One region of the Phreatobacter sp. GW821-FHT04C01 genome, then DNA from elsewhere that is predicted to be linked to it. Evidence: predicted binding sites of a transcription regulator. Region 1 holds the regulator's gene; the other holds the start of a gene.
The links. Region 1 encodes LexA, which represses DNA repair genes until DNA is damaged. Its sites were predicted from a motif close to TGTTCNNNNTGTGTTCNG; they were not measured.

Region 1 (11,782 bases):
AATGCCGACATTCGAGGTCGTGGTCGCGGCCGTCGTGAGCGCGCCGGCCAGCATGTCGCCGGAGACCAGGCTGCCGCTGGTGATCGCATAGGTCAGCGCCGGATTGGCATCGCCATAGATACGGCTCTTGCCGTCCGCCGTCACCGTGATGGCGCGCTGGGTGACCGTCAGCGTGCCCGAGCTGGCAAAGCTGAAGGTGTAGCCGGCGGTCGATACCAGCGTGCCCTGCGCGATCGAGATGGCATAGCCGCCGCCGGCCGCGACCGAGGCCGCGGTGCCCGCCGAGGTGAGCACCGGCGCGCCGGAGAAGACGCTGCCGGGGTCGGTGGCGAGATAGGCGCCGCTGACGCCCTCGAGGCCGCTGACCTGATAGCGGCTGGCGAGCGCGGCGGCGCCGTCGTCACCATAGGCCTTGGTGCTGTCGATCGAGGTGAAGGTCAGGCTCGGCTGATAGGCGAAGATGTAGCGGTTGCCGGACTGGCCGACGCTGCCGGGTGGAAGGCTTGCCGCCGTCTGGTTGAAGATCGCGGTATTGCCGCTGTCGAGCCCGGCGAAGGTACCGGCAGACGGCGCGCTGGAATAGATCAGCCAGCGGCCCGAGGTCGCCGACACGGCGTCCGCGCCACGCAGGTTGATGAAGGCGCCGCTGGCGGCGAGCACCGGCGAAACGCCCGAAACCGTCGCATCCGCCGCGATGGTGATGGCGCCGCCGGCGCTGACCGACACCGTATCGCCGGAGGCGATCCCGGCCGTGACGAAGCCGGCGCTGGCGATCCTGCCGATCGTCAGGTCGCCGCTATTGGCGAAGGTCAGTTTGCCGACATCGGCGGCAAGCGTGCCGACCTGGTTGCCGGCATTGGCCAGGGTGAACGTGCCGGTGCCGCCGAGCTGCAGGCTGCCCGCGCTGACGGCCGCGGTCTGGGTGACGCTGCCGTTCGACGTGAGGGCCAGCGTGCCGGTCAGCGACACGGCCTGGTCGATGATGAAACCAGACGCTGCGCTGTCGATCCGCTGGTTGATGAAGCTCGCCGCCGCGATCGGCGTGCCCGATGTCGCGGCCGTATAGAGGCTGTTGACCGCCGACAACGCACCGATCGACGCGTCGGCGCCGACGATGCGCCAGCCGTTCTGCAGATCGACACCGGCGGTCGTGCCGCTGATGCCCATTTTCACCGTCGCGCTGTTTTGCGCGCCGGTCGCGGCATTCGTCGTCATATAGGCGACGGCATTGCCGGACAACGCACCGGCCGGCAGCAGGATGTAATAATAGCCGTTGGCGCCGGTCGCGGCGCTGCCGCTGACGCCGCCGCCGCTCGCCAGTGAAACGGTGACGAAACCTGTCGCGTCCGAACCGAAGCCGGTCGTTCCGTCGCTCCGATAGGCCGTGCCCGAGATCGCCTGGACGCCGCTGCCGTAGAAGCTCTTGAGATAGGGATAGAGCCCGCCGGCCGCGCCACCCCAGACGGCTGGATCGAAGCCGAGCGCCGCGGGACCACCGGTCTGGAGCTGCGCCGTCGTCCGGCCAGCCGCGGAGACAAATCCGGAATCGATCACGCCGACGGCAACGGTCTGGCCCGTCGTTCCCATGTCGAAGAAAGAAGCCGTAACCATCCCGGCGGACTGCCCGCCGATCAGCCCGCCGACCGCCGCCTGCCCGATCACCGCGCCGGTCGCGAAGGTCTCCGTCACCCCGCCGCCATTGCTGCCGATGAGCCCTCCCACCGCGGTCGATCCGCGAACGCCGCCCGAGGCATAGCTCTCGACGATCGTCCCGGACGAGGAGCCGACGAGGCCGCCGACATTGTCGACGCCCGACACCGAACCCGTGGCGAAAGAGCCGGAGATCTGGCCCAGCGACCGCCCGGCCAGGCCCCCCACTTGGGAGAGCTGCATCGTGCCGCTCGCGGTCACCGTGCCGGTGGCGTAGCTGTTGCTGATGCTTGCTTCGCTATAGCCGACGAGACCGCCGAGCAGCGCATCGCCCGCAACCGAACCACGCGCATAGGCCCCGGCGATCACGCTCGCGCCGGAGGCGCTGCCGACCAGCCCTCCGACAGAGGTGCTCCCCGTGACATTGGCGTAGGAATAGGCGTTCAGCACCGTGCCATTGACCATGTAGCCGATCAGCGAGCCGGTCAGGCGCCCGCCTATCACAGTGCCGTTGACGATGCCGATATCGCGGATCGTGCCGCCGTCGACATAGCCGAACAGCCCGACATTATCGGCGGCCACCGACATGGCGAAATTGCTGATCGTGTGGCCGAGACCGGTGAACTTGCCTGAGAAGGCCGTTCCGGCGTCACGCCCCACCAGTGTCCGGCTATACGTGGTGCCGGCCAGATCCAGATTGTAGGCGAGCGCGAAATTGCCGCCGAGGCCGGTGCCATAGGCCGCGATGGCGGCGCCGCTATGGGCATATTGGCCGTCGATCTCGTCGATCTGGAACTTCGAATAGGCGATGTAATATTTCGCGCCGTTGATCGTGAGATACTGGTGCGTGAGCTGATCGTAAATGGCGCCGAAACCGGGCGGCGGGCTGAACCTTGCGCCACCGGCGTCGTAAAACGACATGCTCGCGGTATTGCCGAAGCTGTAATCGCTGCCGGCGCCGTTCGACATGGACACCGAGCCGGCGCCATAGGTCGTGACATTGGCGTTGATCGCCAGCGCACCGCCGGAATAGAGCGCGAGCGCGCTGGTATTCCTGAGGTCGATGGTCGCCGCGACGGTGAGCGGCGCTCCAGCCTGCGTCTTCACCAGCAATTGCTGGCCGTTCAGGCTCTGCGCAACGTCGATGGTGAAGCTGGCCCCGGTGGCGAGATAACCGCGCCCGGTGGTGCCGGCGAGCGCGGCAAGCGCCGTCGGGCTGGACCCGGCGGCGCCGCTGGCATCGATCGCGCCGACCTGCGAGAACAGCGTCGCCGAGGTCTGCGCGGTCAGGATCGAGCCATAGATGTTGAGACCGGTCATCAGGCCGGCCCCGGTCGCGACGGTGAGTGTCGCCGCGTTTTTGGCGCCCGATGTGTTGGCGCTGAGGTCGAGATTGGTGAAGGTGAGGACACGTGCGCCCGATGCCAGCGTCCCGACCGGCAGCAGCGTCGCATAATAGCCGTTGGCGCCCGTCGTCACGCGGCCATATTCGATGCCCTCGATGACCGTTGCGACATAGCCGTGGTTGTTCGCATAATTGGGTTGCGGGATGCCCGAAACCAGCGGGGTGACGCCGAGATCCTTGTAGGCGATGCCGGAGATCATCTCGGCGCCGTTGGGGTAGAAATTCGTCAGATAGGGCATCAGCCCGCCGGTGCCGCCGCCAAAGCCGGTTCGCGGCCCGCCGTTCAGGAAGTCCGAGAGCGAAAGCCTGATCTCGACAATGGCGGTCCCTGCCCCGACCGCCGCGCCGCGGCCGGTGGTCTCGGTGACGAAGAAGGCGTTGGTGACGGTCGCGCTGGCATTGGAGCCGATCAGGCCGCCGAGCGAGGCTGCGCCGGGTGTGGAGCCGACGGCGCCCGTGGCAAAGGCCATGTTGATCGTGCCGGTGGCGCCGTTCAACCCGACGAGGGCGCCGATGACGTCGCCGCCGATCACCCCGCCCGTCGCATAGACCTGGCTGAGCGTGCCGTCGTTCCGGCCCACGAGGCCGCCGATATTGTTGCGATCCCGCGCGGTGACGCCCGCATTGGAGAACGACTGGCTGATCGTGCCCAGATTGTAGCCGACGAGGCCGCCGGTGTTGAACGTTCCGTCGACCTTGCCGTCGGCCCAGGCCCGCGTGATGGTGCCGCGGTTGACGCCGGCGATGGCGCCAGTGTTGTCCTGCCCGCTGATGGTGACATTGCGCAGGCCGACATTGCTGACGACGCCCGACGTCCCGATAAAGCCGAACAGGCCGACATAATTGGTCGGGATCTGCCGGACGTTCAGATTGTAGATGACGTTGCCGAGCCCCTCGAACGTGCCGTTGAAGCCGTTGCCGCCGTTCTGGATGTTCGAATTGCTGTCCATGCCGAGCGCGACCAGGCCGAGGCCGCCGTTCCAGCTCGCCGTCGGTCCGCCGTCGATCGGGCGCGCCAGCGCGTAGCGGCCGTTCAGGTTGGAATTGATCGCCTGCAACTCGTTGACGTCATAGATGAGCGTGTAGCTCTGCCCGTTGATCGACAGCGACTGGCCGGTATGCGGCGTGCCGATATAGTTCGTGCCGGCGCCGAAGGCGAAGGACAGCGTGCCGCCGGACCCACCCTGGTTGGTGTTGAAGGCCAGGCCGCCTGCGCCGGTGATGAAGAGGTTCGCGTTGACCGCGATCGAATGATAGGCGCTCAGCGTCAGGATCGATCCCGACGACCAGACCAGCGGGGCGGCGATGGTGATGTCGCCGGCCTGCGAGCCCCCCGATCCCGTGGATATCGTGACATTGGAAAGGGCCAACTGGTTCTGCAGCGTCCCGGCATTGATGACGCTGTTGTCGCCGGTGGCGGTGAAGCCGGACTGGTTGGCATCCGGATCGTTCGAGATGGTGACGTTATAGGGATCGAGCAGCAGCGTGCCGAAACGGCCATGCGCGGCGCGCAGATCGGCGAGCCCCGTGAAGGACAAGGTCGCCTTGCCGGACACCTCGGCGAAACCGCCATCACCGCCCTGCCCGCCGCCCTGTGCGGAAATCGTGCCGGCAAAACGCGTCTGCTGGTCCGACCAGATGATCACCCGGCCGCCGTCGCCGCGCGTGGTGGCGTCGGCGCGGATCACCGTCGCCGCATCCACCGAGACGGTCTCGGCGCGCTGCAGCGGCCCGCTGCCCTGATAGTCGCCGCCAATGCGGACCTGGCCGCCGCCGGTCGCGCCGGAGGCATCGAGCCGCGCCCCGGAAAGATCGATCGCCCGGCCGGTGATGGTGATCGCCCCGCCCACCTGCGTCGGGCTGGAGACATTGACCTTGCCCGTGACCGACACCCGGCCGCCGGCGCCGCCATCGACCACCACCGTGCCCGCCGGCCGCGTCACCGCGGGCCTTTGACCGGAGCGCCTGTCCATGCCGTTGGACGCCCGCGCCGGTCGCCCGGAACCGCCGACCGCGCCATGCGATGCCGCGTGGCCGGTCCTGCCCGGCGCCGGCGCGGCGGCCTGATCGCCGAACCGGACCCCCGAACTGGTCTGCGCCACGCCGCCGGCCTCGATCGTGCCGCCGAGCTGGATCGCCGCGCGGGCAACGTCCGCACTGGTCGCCGCACGCGCTTCGACCCGGCCGCCGGCCGCATTGATCCGGCCGGTCTGGCGGATCAGCGCGCGCGTCCGGTCGGTATCGGCTGTCGGCACCGCGACCGTCAGGAAGCCGTCGCCCTCGACATCGACCGAGATCCGTTCGCCCGAGCCGAGGCCAACCCGGCCGCCATTGGCACTGATCGTGCCCTCATTGGTGACGCGCCCGCCGATCAGCACCGCGTCGCCGCCGCCCCGGACACGAATCCGGCCCTGGTTGGTGACATCGGCGGAGCGGCCATTGCCGACATAGCGACCGCGGCCGGCCATGAAGTCGTCATTGCCCGTATCGAGCGACGAGGCGGTGAAGCCGGCCGTGTCGACCGAGCCGCTCGGCGTGATCAGGATGCCGTTCGGATTGACCAGGTAGACCTGTCCGTTCGCCTGCACCTGGCCGGCGATCGTCGAGGAGGTCGCGCCGGTGACCCGGTTCAATGTCGCCGATGTGCTGTTCGGCTGCTGGAACGACACCGTTCCACCCTGGCCGACCGAGAACGAATTCCAGTTGATGACGGCGCGCTGCGAGGTCTGGTTGATGGTCAGGGTGCCGCTGCCGGCCGGCGCTATCGTGGCCGAACCGGTGGCGACGCTGCCACCGGTCGGCAAGGTCTGGCCGCGTCCCGCGCCGCCCGCAAGCGGCACCATGGCGGCACAGAGCGCCGCGACGGAGACCGAATGGCGCAGCCACGCACGACCGCCCGAAGCCGGCCGCACCATCCTGGACGCAGAGATCCCCGCCGGAAACGCGGCATCGAGCCCGGTCCCATTCCGCCGCGCATTCATTCCCGACTGCCCCACCTCGTCCTTGCGGGTTTTGCACCCCGATTGAGCCGAGACATGACATGGTTGGCGGGACACTGTCTTCTCATCCAGCGCAGAGCTTCGGGAAAATCGCTCGCGACTTCATCGGGTTGCGCGAAACGCTCTGAATCGTTCATCTGGAAGCGGCCTGCCCGGCGCACATTGCCGCCCATGCAACCGGACGCGACCGGCCGGGCATCGCCAGCCGTCGCGCGCCGATCCCGAATACTTCACGAAATATCAACGCTTGCGGAACACATAAAGAACAGATAGGGACTGTTCATGATCTGTTCGAGCGAGTCGGGCCGATCACATCCAGGGGACGAGCACCCGATGCTGACACGCAAGCAACACGAACTTCTCCGCTTCATCCAGGAACGGCTGAAGGAAAGTGGCGTGCCGCCCTCGTTCGACGAGATGAAGGAAGCGCTGGACCTGAAGTCCAAATCCGGCATTCACCGGCTGATCACGGCGCTGGAAGAACGCGGCTTCATCCGCCGCCTGCCGAACCGCGCCCGCGCGCTCGAGGTCATCAAGCAGCCCGAGCAATCGGCCGGCCCGGCCCGGCAGCGCTTCGCCCCCAGCGTCATCGAAGGTTCGCTCGGCCGCGCACGGCCCCCCGCCACCGAAGACGACGCGGTCATGCCGGTCTCGGTGCCGGTCATGGGCCGGATCGCCGCGGGCGTGCCGCGCGAAGCGATCGAGAACCGCATCAACACCATTTCGGTGCCGCCGGAAATGCTCACGCGCGGCGAACATTACGCACTCGAGGTGCGCGGCGATTCGATGATCGAGGCCGGCATCCTCGAAGGCGACCTGGCGCTGGTCCGCAAGACCGATTCCGCCGAGACCGGCGATATCGTCGTTGCCCTGATCGACGACGAGGAGGCGACCTTGAAGCGCCTGCGCAAGCGCGGCACGTCGATCGCGCTGGAGGCCGCCAATCCAGCCTATGAAACCCGCGTTCTCGGCCCTGACCGGGTGCGGATCCAAGGCAAGCTCGTCGGCCTGATCCGACGCTACTGAGCCGATGTCACCGGTCCGGATCCGGCTCGTCCGGAGCCTCGGTCTCGGACGCCGGCTGAACCGGCCTGGCCACGGCGGCAGCCCCGGCCGGCCTGATCAGGGCAATCGCCTGCCCGGCTGGGCGCGGACGAAACCATGGCCTCCGGCTCGCCGGATCGCGGCCGGTCTCGACCCGATAACCTTCGCCGGCTACAAACAAGGCGACGGCGCCGGTCCATGGCAGGCCGCGCAGGTCGAGGACCGTTGCCCGGCAATCCGCCGGCACGCTGAAACGGGTCACCACGATGCGCGCTTCGCGGCAATCATCGGCGAGCGCCTCCGGGTCGCGCGCATAGGCGATCCGCCCGCCCTGCGGCAGCGCCATGGCGCATCCCACCGCGTCGCAGAGCACGCCGGCGATGAGCGTCTGGTCGGAGGCCAGCCGCGGGTCGGCATCGGCCGCCAGCCAGCGCTGCAGGGTGAAACGGTTGGCACGCGGCGACAGCGCGCGATAGCGCCCGTCGCCGGCGCGCACGGCAACCGTCAGACCTTCGGCATCCACGGCGATCAGCGGCCGCTCCCTGAGCGGCGCGATGGCAAGCCCGAGGGCCGCGAGGGGAATGCCGATCAGCCTCAGCGGCGTCGACAGCATGGCGAGACAGATCAGCCCCATCGACAGGAGCCCGAGCGGCAGCGGGCCGAAGGTCGGCACTTCGAGCTTGCCGCCCGGCCAGGATGCGACCCATTCGGCCACCCTGACGAACAGGTCGACGCTCCAGCCGACCAGCACCCAGACCGGCCGGTCGAGGCCGAGCGGCCAGAGCAGCAGGGCCAGGATCTCCAGCGGCATGGTGACGAATTCGACGATCGGCGCGCCCAGCAGATTGCCGGGCACGCCGTAGAGCTGGATCTGGTTGAAGTGGTAGGCCGCGTAGGGCGTGGTGGCGAGCGAGGCGACGAAGGAGCTCATGGCGAGGCCGGCGACGCCGTTGCTGAGCGCCAGCAGGCCTCGGCCGAGGCCGCGCCGGTCGCCGGCATGGTGTTCGGCCCAGGGCCGGAGCATGGCATAACCGGAGACCAGCGCGAGGGTCGCCGCGAACGACATCTGGAAACTCGGGCCGAGCAGGCTTTCCGGCGCGAGCGTCAGCACCAGCAGCGCGGCCAGCGCCAGGGTTCGCAGCGTCAGCGCGCCGCGCCCGAGCATGACGCCGATCAGCACCACCGCGATCATGATCCAGGAGCGCTGGGTGGCGACCTCGCCGCCGGAGATGACCAGATAGGCGGTCGAAACGACAAGTGCGATGAAGGCCGCCCAGGCCTTCACCGGGCGGTTCAGGGCGAGCGACGGGACCAGGGCCAGGGAGCCGCGCACCGCGACGAAGACCAGCGCCGCGACCAGCGCCATGTGGAAGCCCGAGATCGACAGGATGTGATAGGTGCCGGCCGCTCGCATGGCATCGTTCAGCCCCTCGGGAATGCCGTCGCGCTTGCCGGTGACCAGGGCGTCGGCGACCGCGCCGGCATGGCCGGGAATGGCGGCGCGGATGCGCTCGCTGATGGTCGTGCGGACCCGGTCGAGCTGGGTTCGGAGCCGGACGCCGAGCGGCGCTTCGCCGAGCTCGACCCGCCGGACCTGCCCGATGACGAAACCGCTGGCGCCGATGCCGTTGAAGAAGGCGTCGCGGCCGAAATCGTAGAGACCGGGCCCGGGCGGATCGGCCGGCGGCCGAAGCCGGACCATGAGGCTCAGGGCGGCCCCCGTCTGCGCGCCCGTGGCGCGCCGGCTGGTGACGCGTACCCGCTCCGGCGGCTGGGCCAGCGCCGGCTCGGCCTTGACGACACGCAGGGTCAGCCGGTCGCCATTCTCGCGCCGCTCGAAAACTTCGACCCAGCCCGTAATGGTCACCGCGCCGGTCTCGGCGGCGAGCACGGGATGACCGGCGATGGCGGTGCGCAAGGTCGCGGCGGCAAAACCCGCGGCGACCGCCGCCAGCGCGACGGCCGCGAGAAAGGCGAGCCGGCGGTCCCGGATCCGGTAGGCCAGAACGCCCAGAAGCCCGGCCACGACAAAGGGCGCCCACAGGCTCGGCTCGTCGGCGGTGGAGAAATAGAGCAGGATCCCGGCGCCATAGGCGACCGGCAGGAACAGGAAGGCGCGGCCGCGTTCCTGCTCGAGCGCGAACCACTCGGCCGCCCGTTCCAGGCAGTCGTCGAACAGGCCGCGCAGGCCGCCCGACATGGCCGGCCGGGCCCCCTGCCCGATGGCTGCGGCAATGGCTTGCGCGCGCGCCCTCACGTTCGCCCCCCAACAGGTCCTTCGCCGCCTTCGCTCCGCCACAAAGGGCAGGCAATCGCGGTTCCCCAAACCGTGCCGGGCGTGCTACAGGCACGCCCCTCGCGATAGTAAGACTATCGCGCTCCCGCGCACTCTGTCGTCTTCGGATGAATCATGACGGTCGTCACCCGCTTCGCTCCCTCCCCGACCGGCTTCCTGCACATTGGCGGCGCCCGCACCGCGCTGTTCAATTGGCTTTATGCCAAGAAGACCGGCGGCAAGATGCTGCTGCGCATCGAGGATACCGACCGCCAGCGGTCGACCCAGGAGGCCATCGGCGCGATCCTGGACGGCCTCGCCTGGCTCGGCCTGGAAGGGGACGGCCAGACGATCTATCAGTTCGCCCGCGCCGATCGCCACGCCGCGGTCGCGCGTGAACTGCTGGCCGCCGGCAAGGCCTATTATTGCTACGCGACGCCGGAAGAGCTCGACGCCATGCGCGAGCTCGCCATGAAGGAGGGCCGGCCGCCGCGTTATGACGGCCGCTGGCGCGATCGCGATCCCGCCGAGGCCCCGGCCGGCGTCAAGCCGGTGATCCGGCTCCGGGCCCGCCAGGACGGCGAGACCGTCGTCAATGACCTGGTCCAGGGCCGCGTGGTGATCCCCAACAAGGATCTCGACGATCTCGTGCTGCTGCGCTCCGACGGCACGCCGACCTATATGCATGCGGTGGTCGTCGACGACCATGACATGGACATCACCCATATCATCCGTGGCGTCGACCACCTGACCAATGCGGCCCGCCAGACCCAGATCTACGAGGCGCTCGGCTGGACCGTGCCGGCCATGGCCCATATCCCGCTGATCCACGGGCCGGACGGCGCCAAGCTGTCGAAGCGCCACGGCGCGCTCGGCGTCGACGCCTATCGCGCCCTCGGCTATCTGCCCGAAGCCCTGCGCAACTACCTGGTGCGGCTCGGCTGGAGCCATGGCGACCAGGAGATCTTTTCGACCGAAGAGATGATCGAGGCTTTCGACCTCGGCTCGGTCGGCCGCTCGGCGGCGCGCTTCGATTTTGCCAAGCTCGAGGCGACCAACGGCCACTATATCCGCAATGCCGACGACAGCAGGCTGATCCAGGCGATCGACGACATCCTGCCGCACATTCCGCAAGGGGCCGCGATCGCCGCGAGCCTGACGCCGGCCGTGCGCGCCCAGTTGCTGAAGGCCATGCCCGGCCTGAAGGAGCGCGCCAAGACCGTGCTCGAACTGATCGACGGCGCCGCCTTCATCACCGTCAAGCGACCGCTGCCGATCGAAGCCAAGGCCGCAACCCTGCTGACCGGCGAGGCGCGCGCCCATCTGGCCGCCATCCACCAGCGGCTTTCGGCCCTGCCGGAATGGTCGGCCGAGGCCGCCGATGCGGCGGTGCGCGCCGAGGTCGAAGCCAAGGGCATCAAGCTCGGTGCATTGGCCCAGCCCCTGCGGGTGGCGCTGACCGGACGCACCACGTCACCGGGCATTTTCGACGTGCTCGCCGTGCTCGGCCGCGACGAAAGCCTGGCCCGCATCGCCGATCAGGCAACCGGCTGATCGGCGCCGCGCCGGGCTCTCCAAGTGTTGATCTCATACCTGTGTCGTAGGTAGTTGCCACGCGCGGGCCCGGCGCTTGCCCGGCCCCCAAAAACGGGCTATCCGAACGGTCATGGCCCGTCGGCTGGCCGGACTTGGTCATTTCGCACGTGCACACGATATTCATTGTGGAAATTCAAGAGGTTGCCAATGTCCGCCAACTCTAAGTCGGCCACTTTGACCTACGGCGACAAGACGGTGCAGTTCCCGGTTTCGGACGGGACGATCGGCCCTTCGACGGTCGATATCGCCAAGCTTTACGCCCAGACCGGCATGTTCACCTATGATCCGGGCTTCACCTCGACCGCGAGCTGCGAGAGCCAGATCACCTATATCGACGGCGACGAGGGCGTCCTGCTCTATCGCGGCTACCCGATCGAACAGCTGGCCGAGCACGGCGACTTCCTGGAATCCTGCTACCTCTTGCTGTACGGGGAGCTGCCGACGGCTGCCCAGAAGGCCGATTTCGATTATCGCGTCACGCGCCACACCATGGTGCACGACCAGATGTCGCGCTTCTTCCAGGGCTTCCGGCGCGACGCCCATCCGATGGCCGTCATGGTCGCCGCCGTCGGCGCGCTGTCTGCCTTCTATCACGACTCCCTCGACATCGCCGATCCGCACCAGCGCATGGTGTCGTCGATCCGCCTGATCGCCAAGCTGCCGACGCTCTCGGCCATGGCCTATAAATACACGATCGGCCAGCCCTTCGTGTATCCGCAGAACAATCTCGACTACTCCTCGAACTTCCTGAACATGTGCTTCGCCGTGCCGGCGGAGGAATATAAGCCGAACCCGGTGCTGGCCCGCGCCATG
Region 2 (11,782 bases), on a different contig from region 1:
GGAAGCGCCCGGTATGGCTGCGCAGTTCCTTGGCGATCTCCTCGGGCGGGCCGATGGCGACCACTTCGCCGCCGCCGTCGCCGCCCTCGGGGCCCATGTCGATGACCCAGTCGGCGGTCTTGATGACCTCGAGATTGTGCTCGATGACGACAACCGAATTGCCCTGGGCAACCAGTTCGTGCAGCACTTCCAGGAGCTTGGCGACATCGTGGAAATGCAGGCCGGTGGTCGGCTCGTCCAGGATGTAGAGGGTGCGCCCGGTGGCCTTGCGCGACAGTTCCTTGGACAGCTTGACGCGCTGCGCCTCGCCGCCCGAGAGCGTCGTGGCCTGCTGGCCGACATGGATATAGCCGAGGCCGACCTCCGACAGCGTCTTCAGGATGTCGCGCACCCTGGGCACCGCCTTGAAGAACTCGACGCCCTCGTCGACGGTCATGTCGAGCACGTCGGCGATGGACTTGCCTTTGAACACCACCTCCAGCGTCTCGCGGTTGTAGCGCTTGCCCTTGCAGACGTCGCAGGTGACGTAGACGTCGGGCAGGAAGTGCATCTCGATCTTGATGACGCCGTCGCCCTGGCAGGCCTCGCAGCGGCCGCCCTTGACGTTGAACGAGAAGCGGCCGGGCTCGTAGCCGCGCGCCTTGGCCTCGGGCAGCCCCGCGAACCATTCGCGGATCGGCGTGAAGGCGCCGGTATAGGTCGCCGGGTTGGAGCGCGGCGTGCGCCCGATCGGCGACTGGTCGATGTCGATGACCTTGTCGAGATGCTCGATGCCCTCGATGCGGTCATGCGGGGCAGGGGCCTCGTTGGCGCCGTTCAGCTTGCGTGCCACCGCCTTGTAGAGCGTGTCGAGCAGCAGCGTCGACTTGCCGCCGCCGGAGACCCCGGAAATGCAGGTGAAGGTGCCGAGCGGGATCTCGACGGTGACGTTCTTCAGGTTGTTGCCGCGGGCATTGACGATCTTCAGCGCGCGGCCCTTCTGCGGCTTGCGCCGCTTCGGCGTCGGCACGAACATTTCGCCGGTCAGATATTTGCCGGTGAGCGATTTCGGGTCGTTCATCACGTCCGACGGCGTGCCCTGGGCGACGATGCGGCCACCATGGATGCCGGCGCCGGGGCCGACATCGACGACATAGTCGGCCTGCAGGATGGCGTCCTCGTCATGTTCGACGACGATGACGGTATTGCCGAGGTCGCGCAGCCGCTTCAGCGTGCCGAGCAGCCGCTCATTGTCGCGCTGGTGCAGGCCGATGGACGGCTCGTCCAGCACATAGAGCACGCCGGTCAGCCCGGAGCCGATCTGCGAGGCCAGCCGGATGCGCTGGCTCTCGCCGCCCGACAGGGTGCCGGAATTGCGCCCGAGGGTCAGATATTCCAGGCCGACATCGACCAGGAAGCGCAGCCGGTCGCGGATTTCCTTCAGGATGCGGACGGCGATCTCGTTCTGCTTGGTGGTCAGTTTCGGCGGCAGTTCGGCGAACCAGTCATTGGCCGTGCGCACCGACAATTGCGAGATTTCGCCGATATGGGTCATGCCGACCTTGACCGCCAGCGCCTCGGGCTTCAGGCGGAAGCCGTTGCAGGTCTTGCAGGGCACGGCCGAGACATAACGCGAGATTTCCTCGCGCGCCCATTCGCTTTCGGTCTCCTTCAGGCGCCGCTCGAGATTGCGCACCACGCCCTCGAAGGTCTTGGTGGTCTCGTAGGAGCGCAAGCCGTCGTCATATTTGAAGGTGACGGTCTCCTCGCCGGTGCCGTAGAGGATGACGTTCTGCGCCTTCTCGGGCAGCGAGCGCCAGGGCGCGGTCAGCGAGAAGCCGTAATGTTTCGACAAGGCGTCGAGCGTCTGGGTGTAGAACGGCGAGGTCGACTTGGCCCAGGGCGCGATGGCGCCCTTGCGCAGGCTCAGGTCGCGGTCCGGGATGACCATGTCGGCATCGATCGTCTGCTCCACGCCGAGGCCGTCGCAGGCCGGGCAGGCGCCGAACGGGTTGTTGAACGAAAACAGCCGCGGCTCGATCTCGGAAATGGTGAAGCCGGAGACGGGACACGCGAATTTCTCCGAGAAGATCACCCTGAGCGGCTCGCCCTTTGAATCCTTGCCCTCGGCGAATTCGACGATGGCGATGCCATCGGCGAGCTTCAGCGCCATTTCGAAACTGTCGGCGAGGCGCGCCGCCATGTCGGCGCGCACCACCACCCGGTCGACCACCACGTCGATGTCGTGCTTCAGCTTCTTGTCGAGCGGCGGCACGTCGGCGATCTCGTAGAAGGTGCCGTCGACCTTGACCCGCTGGAAGCCCTTCTTCTGGTACTCGGCCAGCTCCTTGCGATACTCGCCCTTGCGGCCGCGCACCGCCGGCGCCAGCAGATAGAGCCTGGAGCCCTCGGGCAAGGCGAGCGTCTTGTCGACCATCTGGCTGACCGTCTGGCTCTCGATCGGCAGGCCGGTGGCCGGCGAATAGGGCACCCCGACACGGGCCCATAGAAGGCGCATGTAGTCGTAGATCTCGGTGACCGTGCCGACGGTGGAGCGCGGGTTCTTCGAGGTGGTCTTCTGCTCGATCGAGATCGCCGGCGACAGCCCGTCGATCTGGTCGACATCCGGCTTCTGCATCATTTCGAGGAACTGGCGGGCATAGGCCGACAGGCTCTCGACATAACGCCGCTGGCCCTCGGCATAGATCGTGTCGAAGGCGAGCGACGACTTGCCCGAGCCGGACAGCCCGGTGAACACCACCAGCGCGTCGCGCGGAATGGTCAGGTCGACGCCCTTCAGATTGTGCTCGCGCGCGCCGCGCACGGTGATCACCCGCTGGTCGGGGCGCCGCACGTCGTCGCGGAACTTGTCGAAAAGATCGGTCATCTATCGGGTCCGTTGAACGCGATCACAGGAAGGCACGCGCATGTCGCGCGCAAGACGGGGGCAAGCGGCTCGCCGGACCTCGGCAAAGGTCGACATGTCGAGAAACAAGCCCCCAAGGTAGAAACGACAGCCGCTCCCCGCCAGTGGCGCGGAGCCGCCGGATGGCTGATTTGCACAGGATGGGCGCGCCGATTCGAACCCTGCGCGCCGGCGGACCTTATCGGGCCTTGTCAGACGCGACAAGAACAAATAAAGAACATCATCGCGAGGCGGAATTCCCGCGCACCCTGTTCGAGAAACTGGGGGATAATCGGAATTCCCGACGATCTCGCGGTGACGGAGCCGGCCGAACATGGGATGGCTCCGATCAGTTCAGGCTGAAAGCGCCCCGGGCAGCGGCTGCGGGGAAAGGGAGCGTGTCATGGCAGGCAGCGTCAACAAGGTCATTCTGATCGGCAATCTGGGCAAGGATCCGGAAGTCAGGCGGATGAACAATGGCGAGCAGGTCTGCAGCCTGCGCATCGCGACCACCGAAAGCTGGCGCGACAAGGGGTCGGGCGAGCGCAAGGAGCGCACCGAGTGGCACGCGGTCGTCATCTACAATGAAAACCTGACGAAGGTCGCCGAGCAATATCTGCGCAAGGGCGCCAAGGTCTATATCGAGGGCCAGTTGCAGACGCGCAAATGGCAGGACCAGTCGGGGGTGGAGAAATACACCACCGAAGTGGTGCTGCAGCGCTTCCGTGGCGAAATGGTGCTGCTCGACGGCCGCGGCGGCGGCGGTGGCGGCGCGGATGCCGGCGGCGGCGGCGGTTATGGCGACGACAGCTTCGGCTCGTCCGGCGGCATCGAGAACCGGTCGGGCATGGGCCGCGCCGAGGCGCCGCGGCGTCCGGCGGCGCCCGCCGGCGGTGGCGGCCGCATGGATGACGACGAAATTCCGTTCTGAGCGGATAAACGACCATGGCGGGCCCGGCGATCGACGTTTCGGTGCGCCGGGCGACGCCTGACGATCTCGCCTTCATCATGGCGGCCGAGCGACAGCCGGCCTTCGAGCGGCAGGTCGGCCGCTGGCCGGCCGAGCGGCATCTGGCGGCCATGGCCTCGCCGGATTTCGCCTATCTGATCGGCGCGCGGCAAGGCGGCGAGCCCGCCGGCTTCGCCATCCTGCGCGATCTCAACAACCCCTCCGACAATATCGGCCTGCAGCGCATCGTGTCGGCGGCGGCCGGGCAGGGCTTCGGCAGGCCGTTCCTGACCGCGGTCATCGACTGGGTCTTTGCCCAAACGCGCTGCCACCGCTTCCTGCTCGAAGTCTTCACCGACAATCCGCGCGCCCGGCACGTCTATCGCTCCCTCGGCTTCGTCGAGGAGGGGCTGTTGCGTGAAGCGGTGAAGCGCGCCGATGGCGCGCGGTCCGACCAGATGCTGATGTCGCTGCTGCGCCGGGAATGGCGCACGTCCTGACGCGGCCGCGCCGGCGGGCTTGCCCGATGCCTCGGGCTGCGGGTTGGCCGGTCCGGCCAGGATGAGCACGCCGGGCGGGCAGGTGCCCCTACCGCCGGCATGCCCGCCGGGACGGGGACGACCGGCACCGCGCAGGACGCCGGCATTGTCGAAAGCCGCGAGGGGATCGCATCGCTCCGGGCCGCACGCGACAGACCGTCTTGGCAATGTCTTATATATCCAGTAATCTGGATATATGGAATCGACATCCGCAATTCTGGCGCTCGCCGCCCTCGCTCAATCGACCCGTCTCGAAACGTTCCGCCTGCTCGTCAGTCGCGAGCCCGACGGTGTGCCCGCGGGTGAGCTCGCGCGCCTGATGGCGATCCCTCAGAACACCATGTCGGCGCATCTGGCGGTTCTGTCGCGCGCCGGCCTGATCGTCGGCGAGCGGCGCAGCCGGTCGATCATCTATCGCGCCGACCTCGAAGGCTTTCGCGCGCTCACGCTTTTCCTGCTGAAGGACTGCTGTGGCGGCCGGCCGGAGCTCTGCGCGCCGCTGATTGCCGATCTCACCCCCTGCTGCCCGCCCGCGATTGCCGCCCAAGGTTCCCGGCCATGACCGAACGCGTCTTCAATGTCCTGTTCCTGTGCACCGGCAACACCGCCCGTTCGATTTTGGCCGAGGCCATTCTGAACAAGGACGGGGCGGGGCGCTTCAGGGCCTTCTCCGGCGGCAGCCAGCCGAAAGGAGAGGTCAACCCCCTGACGCTGCAGGTGCTCGGATCCTTCGGCTATCTGACCGATGGCCTGCGTTCCAAGGCCTGGACCGAATTCGCCGTGCCCGGCGCGGCCGAAATGGATTTCATCTTCACCGTCTGCGACAGCGCGGCCGGCGAAATCTGTCCGGTCTGGCCCGGCCATCCGGCCACCGCTCACTGGGGCATCGCGGATCCGGCGGCCGTCGAGGGCACGGCGGTGGAGAGGACCGCGGCCTTCGTCGCCGCCGTCCGCTATCTGAAGGCCCGGCTTTCGGTCTTCGCGGCGCTGCCCTTCGCCACCCTCGACCGCATGGCGCTCGCCCAGGCGTTGCACGCCATCGGCGCGATGGACGGCGCCTCGTCGGCCAATCCGAAAGTCAGCTGAGCCATGTCGCTGTTCGAACGCTACCTGACCCTCTGGGTCGCACTTTGCATCGTCGTCGGGATCGCGCTCGGCCATGCCTTGCCCGGCCTGTTCCAGGTCATCGGCGCCGCCGAGATCGCCAAGGTCAACATCCCCATGGCGGTGCTGATCTGGCTGATGATCATCCCCATGCTGATCCGCATCGATTTTTCCGCGCTCGGCAAGGTCGGCGCCTATTGGCGCGGCATCGGGGTCACTCTGTTCATCAACTGGGCGGTGAAGCCCTTTTCCATGGCGCTGCTCGGCTGGCTGTTCATCGGCTTTCTGTTCCGCCCCTATCTGCCGGCCGGCCAGATCGACAGCTATATCGCCGGCCTGATCATCCTGGCGGCGGCGCCCTGCACCGCCATGGTCTTCGTCTGGTCGAACCTGACCCGGGGCGAGCCGCATTTCACGCTGAGCCAGGTGGCGCTCAACGACGCCATCATGATCGTCGCCTTCGCGCCCATCGTCGGCCTGCTGCTCGGCCTCTCCGCGATATCGGTGCCCTGGGCGACCCTGGTGCTCTCGGTCGGGCTCTACATCGTCATCCCGGTCATCGCGGCGCAGGCGCTGCGCGGCCGGCTGACGGCGCGCGGCGGGGAGGCGGCCTTGGCCGGCCTCCTGAAAACCCTGCAGCCCTTGTCGCTGGTGGCGCTGCTGGTCACGCTCGTCCTGCTGTTCGGCTTCCAGGGTGGACAGATCATCGCCCAGCCCGCGGTCATCGCGCTGCTCGCCGTGCCGATCCTGATCCAGGTCTATTTCAATTCGGGCCTGGCCTATCTGCTGAACCGGATGACCGGCGAGCAGCATTGCGTCGCCGGTCCCTCGGCGCTGATCGGCGCCAGCAATTTCTTCGAGCTGGCGGTGGCCGCGGCCATCAGCCTGTTCGGCTTCAATTCCGGCGCGGCGCTCGCCACCGTCGTCGGTGTTCTGATCGAGGTGCCGGTGATGCTGTCGGTGGTCTGGATCGTCAATCGCAGCAAGGGCTGGTACGAGCGCGGCGATGCCGTCCGGCCGCTCGGACCATCGGAAGACGCCGTATCATGACCGTCACGATCTATCACAACCCCGCCTGCGGGACCTCGCGCAACACCCTGGCGATGATCCGGGCGAGCGGCGAGGATCCGGTGGTCGTCGACTATCTCCAGGATCCGCCGAGCCGCGTCCGGCTTGTCCAGTTGATCTTCGCCATGGGGATCACGCCGCGCGCACTCTTGCGCCGGAAGGACACGCCTTATGGCGCGCTCGGCCTCGACGATCCCGGCTTGAGCGACGAGGCCCTGATCGATGCCATGATGGCGCATCCGGTCCTGATCAACCGGCCGATCGTCGAGACCCCGAAGGGCACACGGCTCTGCCGGCCGTCGGAAGCCGTTCTCGATATTCTGCCGAACCGCGACATCGGCGTCTTCGTCAAGGAGGACGGCGAGGTCGTCCGGAGCTGACGGCCAGGGGGAACTCCATATTTCTGTAATTCTAGAAATACGGTTGACTCGCCGCCGATCCTCGGCGAGGCTTGCCGCATGAACATCGACGATGCCGCCGCCCGCCTCGAAGCCCTCGGCAACCCGACACGCCTTCGGATCTACCGCATGCTGGTGCGTGCCGGCGATGCCGGCTCCAGCGTCGGTAAGCTGCAGGCGAGCCTGGACATCGCTGCCTCGACGCTGTCGCACCATCTGAAGAGCCTGGTCGTGGTTGGCCTGATCGCCCAGGAGCGCCAGGCCACCACGCTGATCTGCCGGGCCAATTACGACGTGATGCGCGGGCTGGTTGATTTCCTCGTCGAGGAATGTTGCGCCGACCAGGCCTGTGGCGCGGCCCCCGCCGCCGCGCCGGCTCCCTGACCTTTTCGCTTTGTAATTCGATATTTCCGGAAGGACCGTTTAATGGGAATCGAGAAGCGCAAGACCGTTGCTGTCATCGGAGCCGGGCCGGTCGGCCTGGCGGCCGCCGCGCATGGGCTGGAGCGGGGGCTCGAGCCGATCGTGCTGGAGGCCGGCCCTGACATTGCCGCCGCCATCCGCCAATGGCGCCATGTCCAGCTGTTTTCGCCCTGGGAGTTCAACATCGACAAGGCGGCGGCCCGGCTGCTGGCCGGGGCCGGCTGGAACCCGCCCGACCCGATGCTCTATCCGACCGGCGGCGCGCTGATCGAGGGCTATCTGCGGCCGCTCGCGACCCGCACGGCATTGAAGGATCACATCCGCCTGTCGAGCCGCGTCACCGGCATCAGCCGGGCCGGGTTCGACAAGGTGAAGACCAAGGGCAGGGCGGAGGCGCCTTTCGAGATCCGCTATCGGAATGGCGACGGCGACCAGACGGTGCTGGCCGATGCCATTATCGACGCCTCCGGCACCTGGTCGTCGCCGAACCCGGCCGGGGCCAATGGCTTGCCGGCGGTCGGCGAGGCGGCGGCCGCGGCGCGCATCGCCTATGGCTTGCCCGACGTCGGCGGAGCCGACCGGAACCGCTATGCGGGCCGGACCGTCGCGGTGCTGGGCGCCGGCCATTCGGCCGTCGGTACCTTGATCGACCTGGCCGGCCTCGCCGCCGCGGATGCCGGCACGCGCGTCCTGTGGCTCTTGCGCGGCAACGACCCGGCGAAGTCCTTCGGCGGGGGCGTCAACGATGCCCTGGCGGTACGCGGCGCCCTCGGGTCGGTGCTTTCCGGCCTGGTCACGGACAGGCGGATCCAGATCGAGACGGAATTCCGTGTCTCGCATGTGACGGCAACCGAGGCCGGCTTGCGCGTGGGTGCCGGTTCGGCCTGTTGCGGCCGCCACGTCCTGGTCGACGAGCTGGTCGTGGCCACCGGCTTTCGGCCCGATCTCGGGTTCCTCCGTGAACTGCGGCTCGGCCTCGATCCGGCGCTCGAGTGTCCACCGCTCCTGGCCCCGCTCATCGATCCGAACGAACATAGCTGCGGCACGGTGCGCGCCCATGGCGCGCGCGAACTGGCTCAGCCGGAACCTGGGCTCTATTTCGCCGGCATGAAGTCCTACGGCCGGGCTCCGACCTTCCTGATGCTGACGGGTTATGAGCAGGTCCGCTCGATCGTCGCCGAAATCGCCGGTGATCACGAGGCCGCCCGGCGCGTCGAGCTGGTTCTGCCGGAGACGGGGGTGTGCAGCCTGTCCCGCTCGCCGAACGGCGACGCCGTCGGCGGTGGCGGGCCGGCCGAAGCGGACGCGGCGGCCTGCTGCGGGCAGGACGAGCCGGCGAAGCGGACGGCGGAGGAGGGATGTGGCTGCGGTTCCGTGAAGACGTCACCCCGGCCCGAAACGGCGCCCGGGCCCGCCGCCGGCTGCCGTGGCTGACCGATGTCGCGGAGCCGGATGAGTGTCGTCGTCGTCCTGGGAACCACCCAGACCCTGGCCTGGGCCTCCAGCTACTACCTGCCGGCCATCCTGGCCGACGCGATGGCGCACGACCTCGGCACGTCGAGTGCCTGGATCTTCGCGGCCTTCTCGGCATCGCTGCTCGTCTCCGCCGTTCTCGGCCCGCGCATCGGCCGCAGCATCGATGCCTTCGGCGGGCGCGGGGTGCTGGCCCTGTCCAGCCTGGCCCTGGCGGCCGGGCTCATCCTGCTCGGCCTGGCCCAGTCGCAGCTCGTCTTATGGCTGGCGTGGCTGGTCCTCGGCTTTGGCATGGCGCTCGGGCTCTATGACGCGGCCTTTGCGACGCTCGGGCGGATCTATGGCGCTTCCGCCCGTTCGACGATCACCGGCATTACGCTCATTGCCGGCTTTGCCAGCACGATCGGCTGGCCGCTGACCGCCTGGGGGCTCGCCGAATATGGCTGGCGTCCCACCTGCCTTGCCTGGGCCGCGGGCCATCTGCTGATCGGCCTGCCGCTGAACTGGTTCCTGTTGCCGCGCGCCGAAAAGGCCCAGGCAGCCAAGGTCGCGCCACCGCCCGCCGCGACGGTCTCCTGGGACCGCAACATGGTCCTGCTGGCGATCGCCTTCGCGCTCACCTCTCTGGTCGCCGGCGCCATGGCGGCGCATTTGCCCCGCCTGCTGCAGGCCGCCGGCGCCTCCGTCACCGAGGCCATCGCGGCCGGCGCCTTGATCGGGCCGGCCCAGGTCGCGGCGCGCCTGGTCGAGGCCGGCCTCCTGAACCGCTTCCATCCGCTGCTGTCGGCGCGGCTCGCGGCCATGACCCATCCCATCGGCGCGGCGGTCCTCGGGCTGTTCGGCGGAGGCGCGGCGGCGGGGGCCTTCGCGCTCCTGCACGGCGCAGGCAACGGCGTGCTGACGATCGCGCGCGGCACCGTTCCCTTGGCCATTTTCGGTCCGGACAATTACGGCTACCGCCTCGGCCTGATCGGTGCGCCGGCACGCATGGCCCAGGCGGCCGCCCCCTTGATGTTCGGGCTGTTGATCGAGCGCTGGGGGGCGGGGGCGCTGGTGGCGTCCAGCACATTCGGCATTGTCGCCCTCGCCGCGCTGTGCTTCGTCAAGACCGGATGCGCGAGCGGCCATGTCGGCGCTGATCGTGGGCAGGGCCAATGCATTCGATAAAGGAAATCGGCCATGAGCGGGCGATGGCCGCTTCCGGCTTCGTGGGCGCCGTCGTCGCGGCCCAGGTGCTGGCGCAGATCGGCACCTTTACCTTGCCGGCCCTGCTGCCGGGCTTCATCACCCGCTGGTCGCTTTCGGCGACGGAGGCCGGCTGGCTGATCGGCGCCTATTTCGCGGCCTATGTCGCGGCCGTCCCGATCCTGGTCGGCCTGACCGACCGCGTCCCGGCGCGGCGCATCTATCTGTTCGGCACGGCGCTGACGGCCGCAGCGCATCTCGGCTTCGCCCTGTTCGCGGAGGGATTCTGGAGCGGGCTGGCGCTGCGTGCCGTCGCCGGCATCGGTTGGGCCGGCTGCTACATGCCGGGGCTGAAAGTGATCGCCGACCGGCTGGAGGGAAATGCCCAGTCGCGCGCCGTCTCCTGGCATGCGGCGGGTGTCGGGATCGCGGGGGCCGGCTCCTTCGCGGTTGCCGGCCTCTTCGACAGCCTGGGCGGTCCGTCGGCCGCCTTCCTGTTCGGAGCCGCCGCCGCCGCGATGGCCTTCGGCATCGGTCTCGCGGTCATGCCCAAGGGCGTTCCCCCTCGGCATGCCGGCGCCCCGGCCGCGGCGGCACTGCTCGACTTCCGGCCGGTGTTGCGGAACCGCGCCGCGATGGCCTGGATCGCGGGATATACCGTGCATACCTGGGAGCTCGCGGCGCTGCGGGCCTGGGCCGTGACCTTTCTCGGCATCACCCTTCTGCGCGACGGCGCAGCCGGCTGGCTGCCGGGACCAACCATCATCTTCACCGCCGCGGGCCTGGTCGGGATCGCCGTCTCGATCGTGGGCAACGAGACGGCGCAGCGGTTCGGTCGCGCCCGGGTCGTTGCGGCCGCGATGGGAACGGCGGCGGTTCTCGCGCTGGTCACCGGCCTGTCCAGCCTGGTCTCGGCGCCGCTCGCCGCGCTCTGCGTGGTGCTGTGGAACGCGGCGATCTATCTCGACAGTTCGGCGCTGACCGCGGGCACCGTCCAGGCCGCGGCGCCGGGCTTGCGTGGCGCGACGATGGGCCTGCACAGCATGTGCGGTTATGCCGGTGGCTTTCTCGGCCCCTTGGGGGTCGGTATCGCCCTGGACATGGCGGGGCCGGACAGCCGCTTCGGTTGGGCCCTGGCCTTCGGCCACGTCGCGGTGGTCACCCTGGTCGGCCTCGCCATTCTGCGCCGGATCGGCCGGGCCCGCTGATCCGTCCGTTCCGTACACGGCCTCGACGCGCCGGCCGGATTGACATGTCGGAATGTAAAGTTTATTTACTTTACATTCCTCTCCGATCTCCCGAAGGCCGCCATGACCCTCGCTCCCTTGCTTGCGGCGCCTGCCGTCATCCAGATCCATGCCGTCGCCGCGCTCGCCCTGATCCCGCTGACCCTGGCGCAGTTCATGCGCCGCAAAGGGGGCACGACGCACCGCGTGCTCGGCTGGAGCTGGGTGGCGCTGATGACCATCGTCGCCATCTCGTCGTTCTGGATTCATTCGATCCGGCTGATCGGGCCGTTCAGTCCGATCCACATCCTGTCGATCATCACCCTGTTCGGCCTGTTCGGGGCGATCGTCGCTCGCCGCCGCGGCAATATCGCCCGTCACCGCCGGATCATGATGATGGTGACGGGTGGTTGGGCGGCCGCCGGCCTGTTCGCCTTCCTGCCGGGGCGGGTGATGGCGATGATGACCTGGGCGGGGTGACCGGCCCGGCCGGAAAGAGCACGGGATCGCGGGGCGGCATGCGGGTGCCGGGC

Region 2: the regulator LexA is predicted to act here: its motif matches at 3,108-3,125, upstream of uvrA (excinuclease ABC subunit UvrA).

What each region holds. Positions count from the first base shown of each region.
Region 1 is NZ_JBWKTP010000004.1:295,173-306,954, reverse strand. It holds gene AC07WJ_RS17370 (beta strand repeat-containing protein) at 1-5,898, opposite strand, end outside; gene lexA (transcriptional repressor LexA) at 6,388-7,080, shown strand; gene AC07WJ_RS17360 (ComEC/Rec2 family competence protein) at 7,088-9,355, opposite strand; gene gltX (glutamate--tRNA ligase) at 9,509-10,927, shown strand; gene gltA (citrate synthase) at 11,117-11,782, shown strand, end outside.
Region 2 is NZ_JBWKTP010000017.1:27,781-39,562, forward strand. It holds gene uvrA (excinuclease ABC subunit UvrA) at 1-2,866, opposite strand, end outside; gene ssb (single-stranded DNA-binding protein) at 3,288-3,815, shown strand; gene AC07WJ_RS35570 (GNAT family N-acetyltransferase) at 3,830-4,333, shown strand; gene AC07WJ_RS35575 (ArsR/SmtB family transcription factor) at 4,569-4,934, shown strand; gene AC07WJ_RS35580 (arsenate reductase ArsC) at 4,931-5,458, shown strand; gene arsB (ACR3 family arsenite efflux transporter) at 5,462-6,526, shown strand; gene arsC (arsenate reductase (glutaredoxin)) at 6,523-6,924, shown strand; gene AC07WJ_RS35595 (ArsR/SmtB family transcription factor) at 7,003-7,326, shown strand; gene AC07WJ_RS35600 (NAD(P)-binding domain-containing protein) at 7,375-8,799, shown strand; gene AC07WJ_RS35605 (MFS transporter) at 8,803-10,005, shown strand; gene AC07WJ_RS35610 (MFS transporter) at 10,029-11,231, shown strand; gene AC07WJ_RS35615 (DUF2306 domain-containing protein) at 11,334-11,729, shown strand.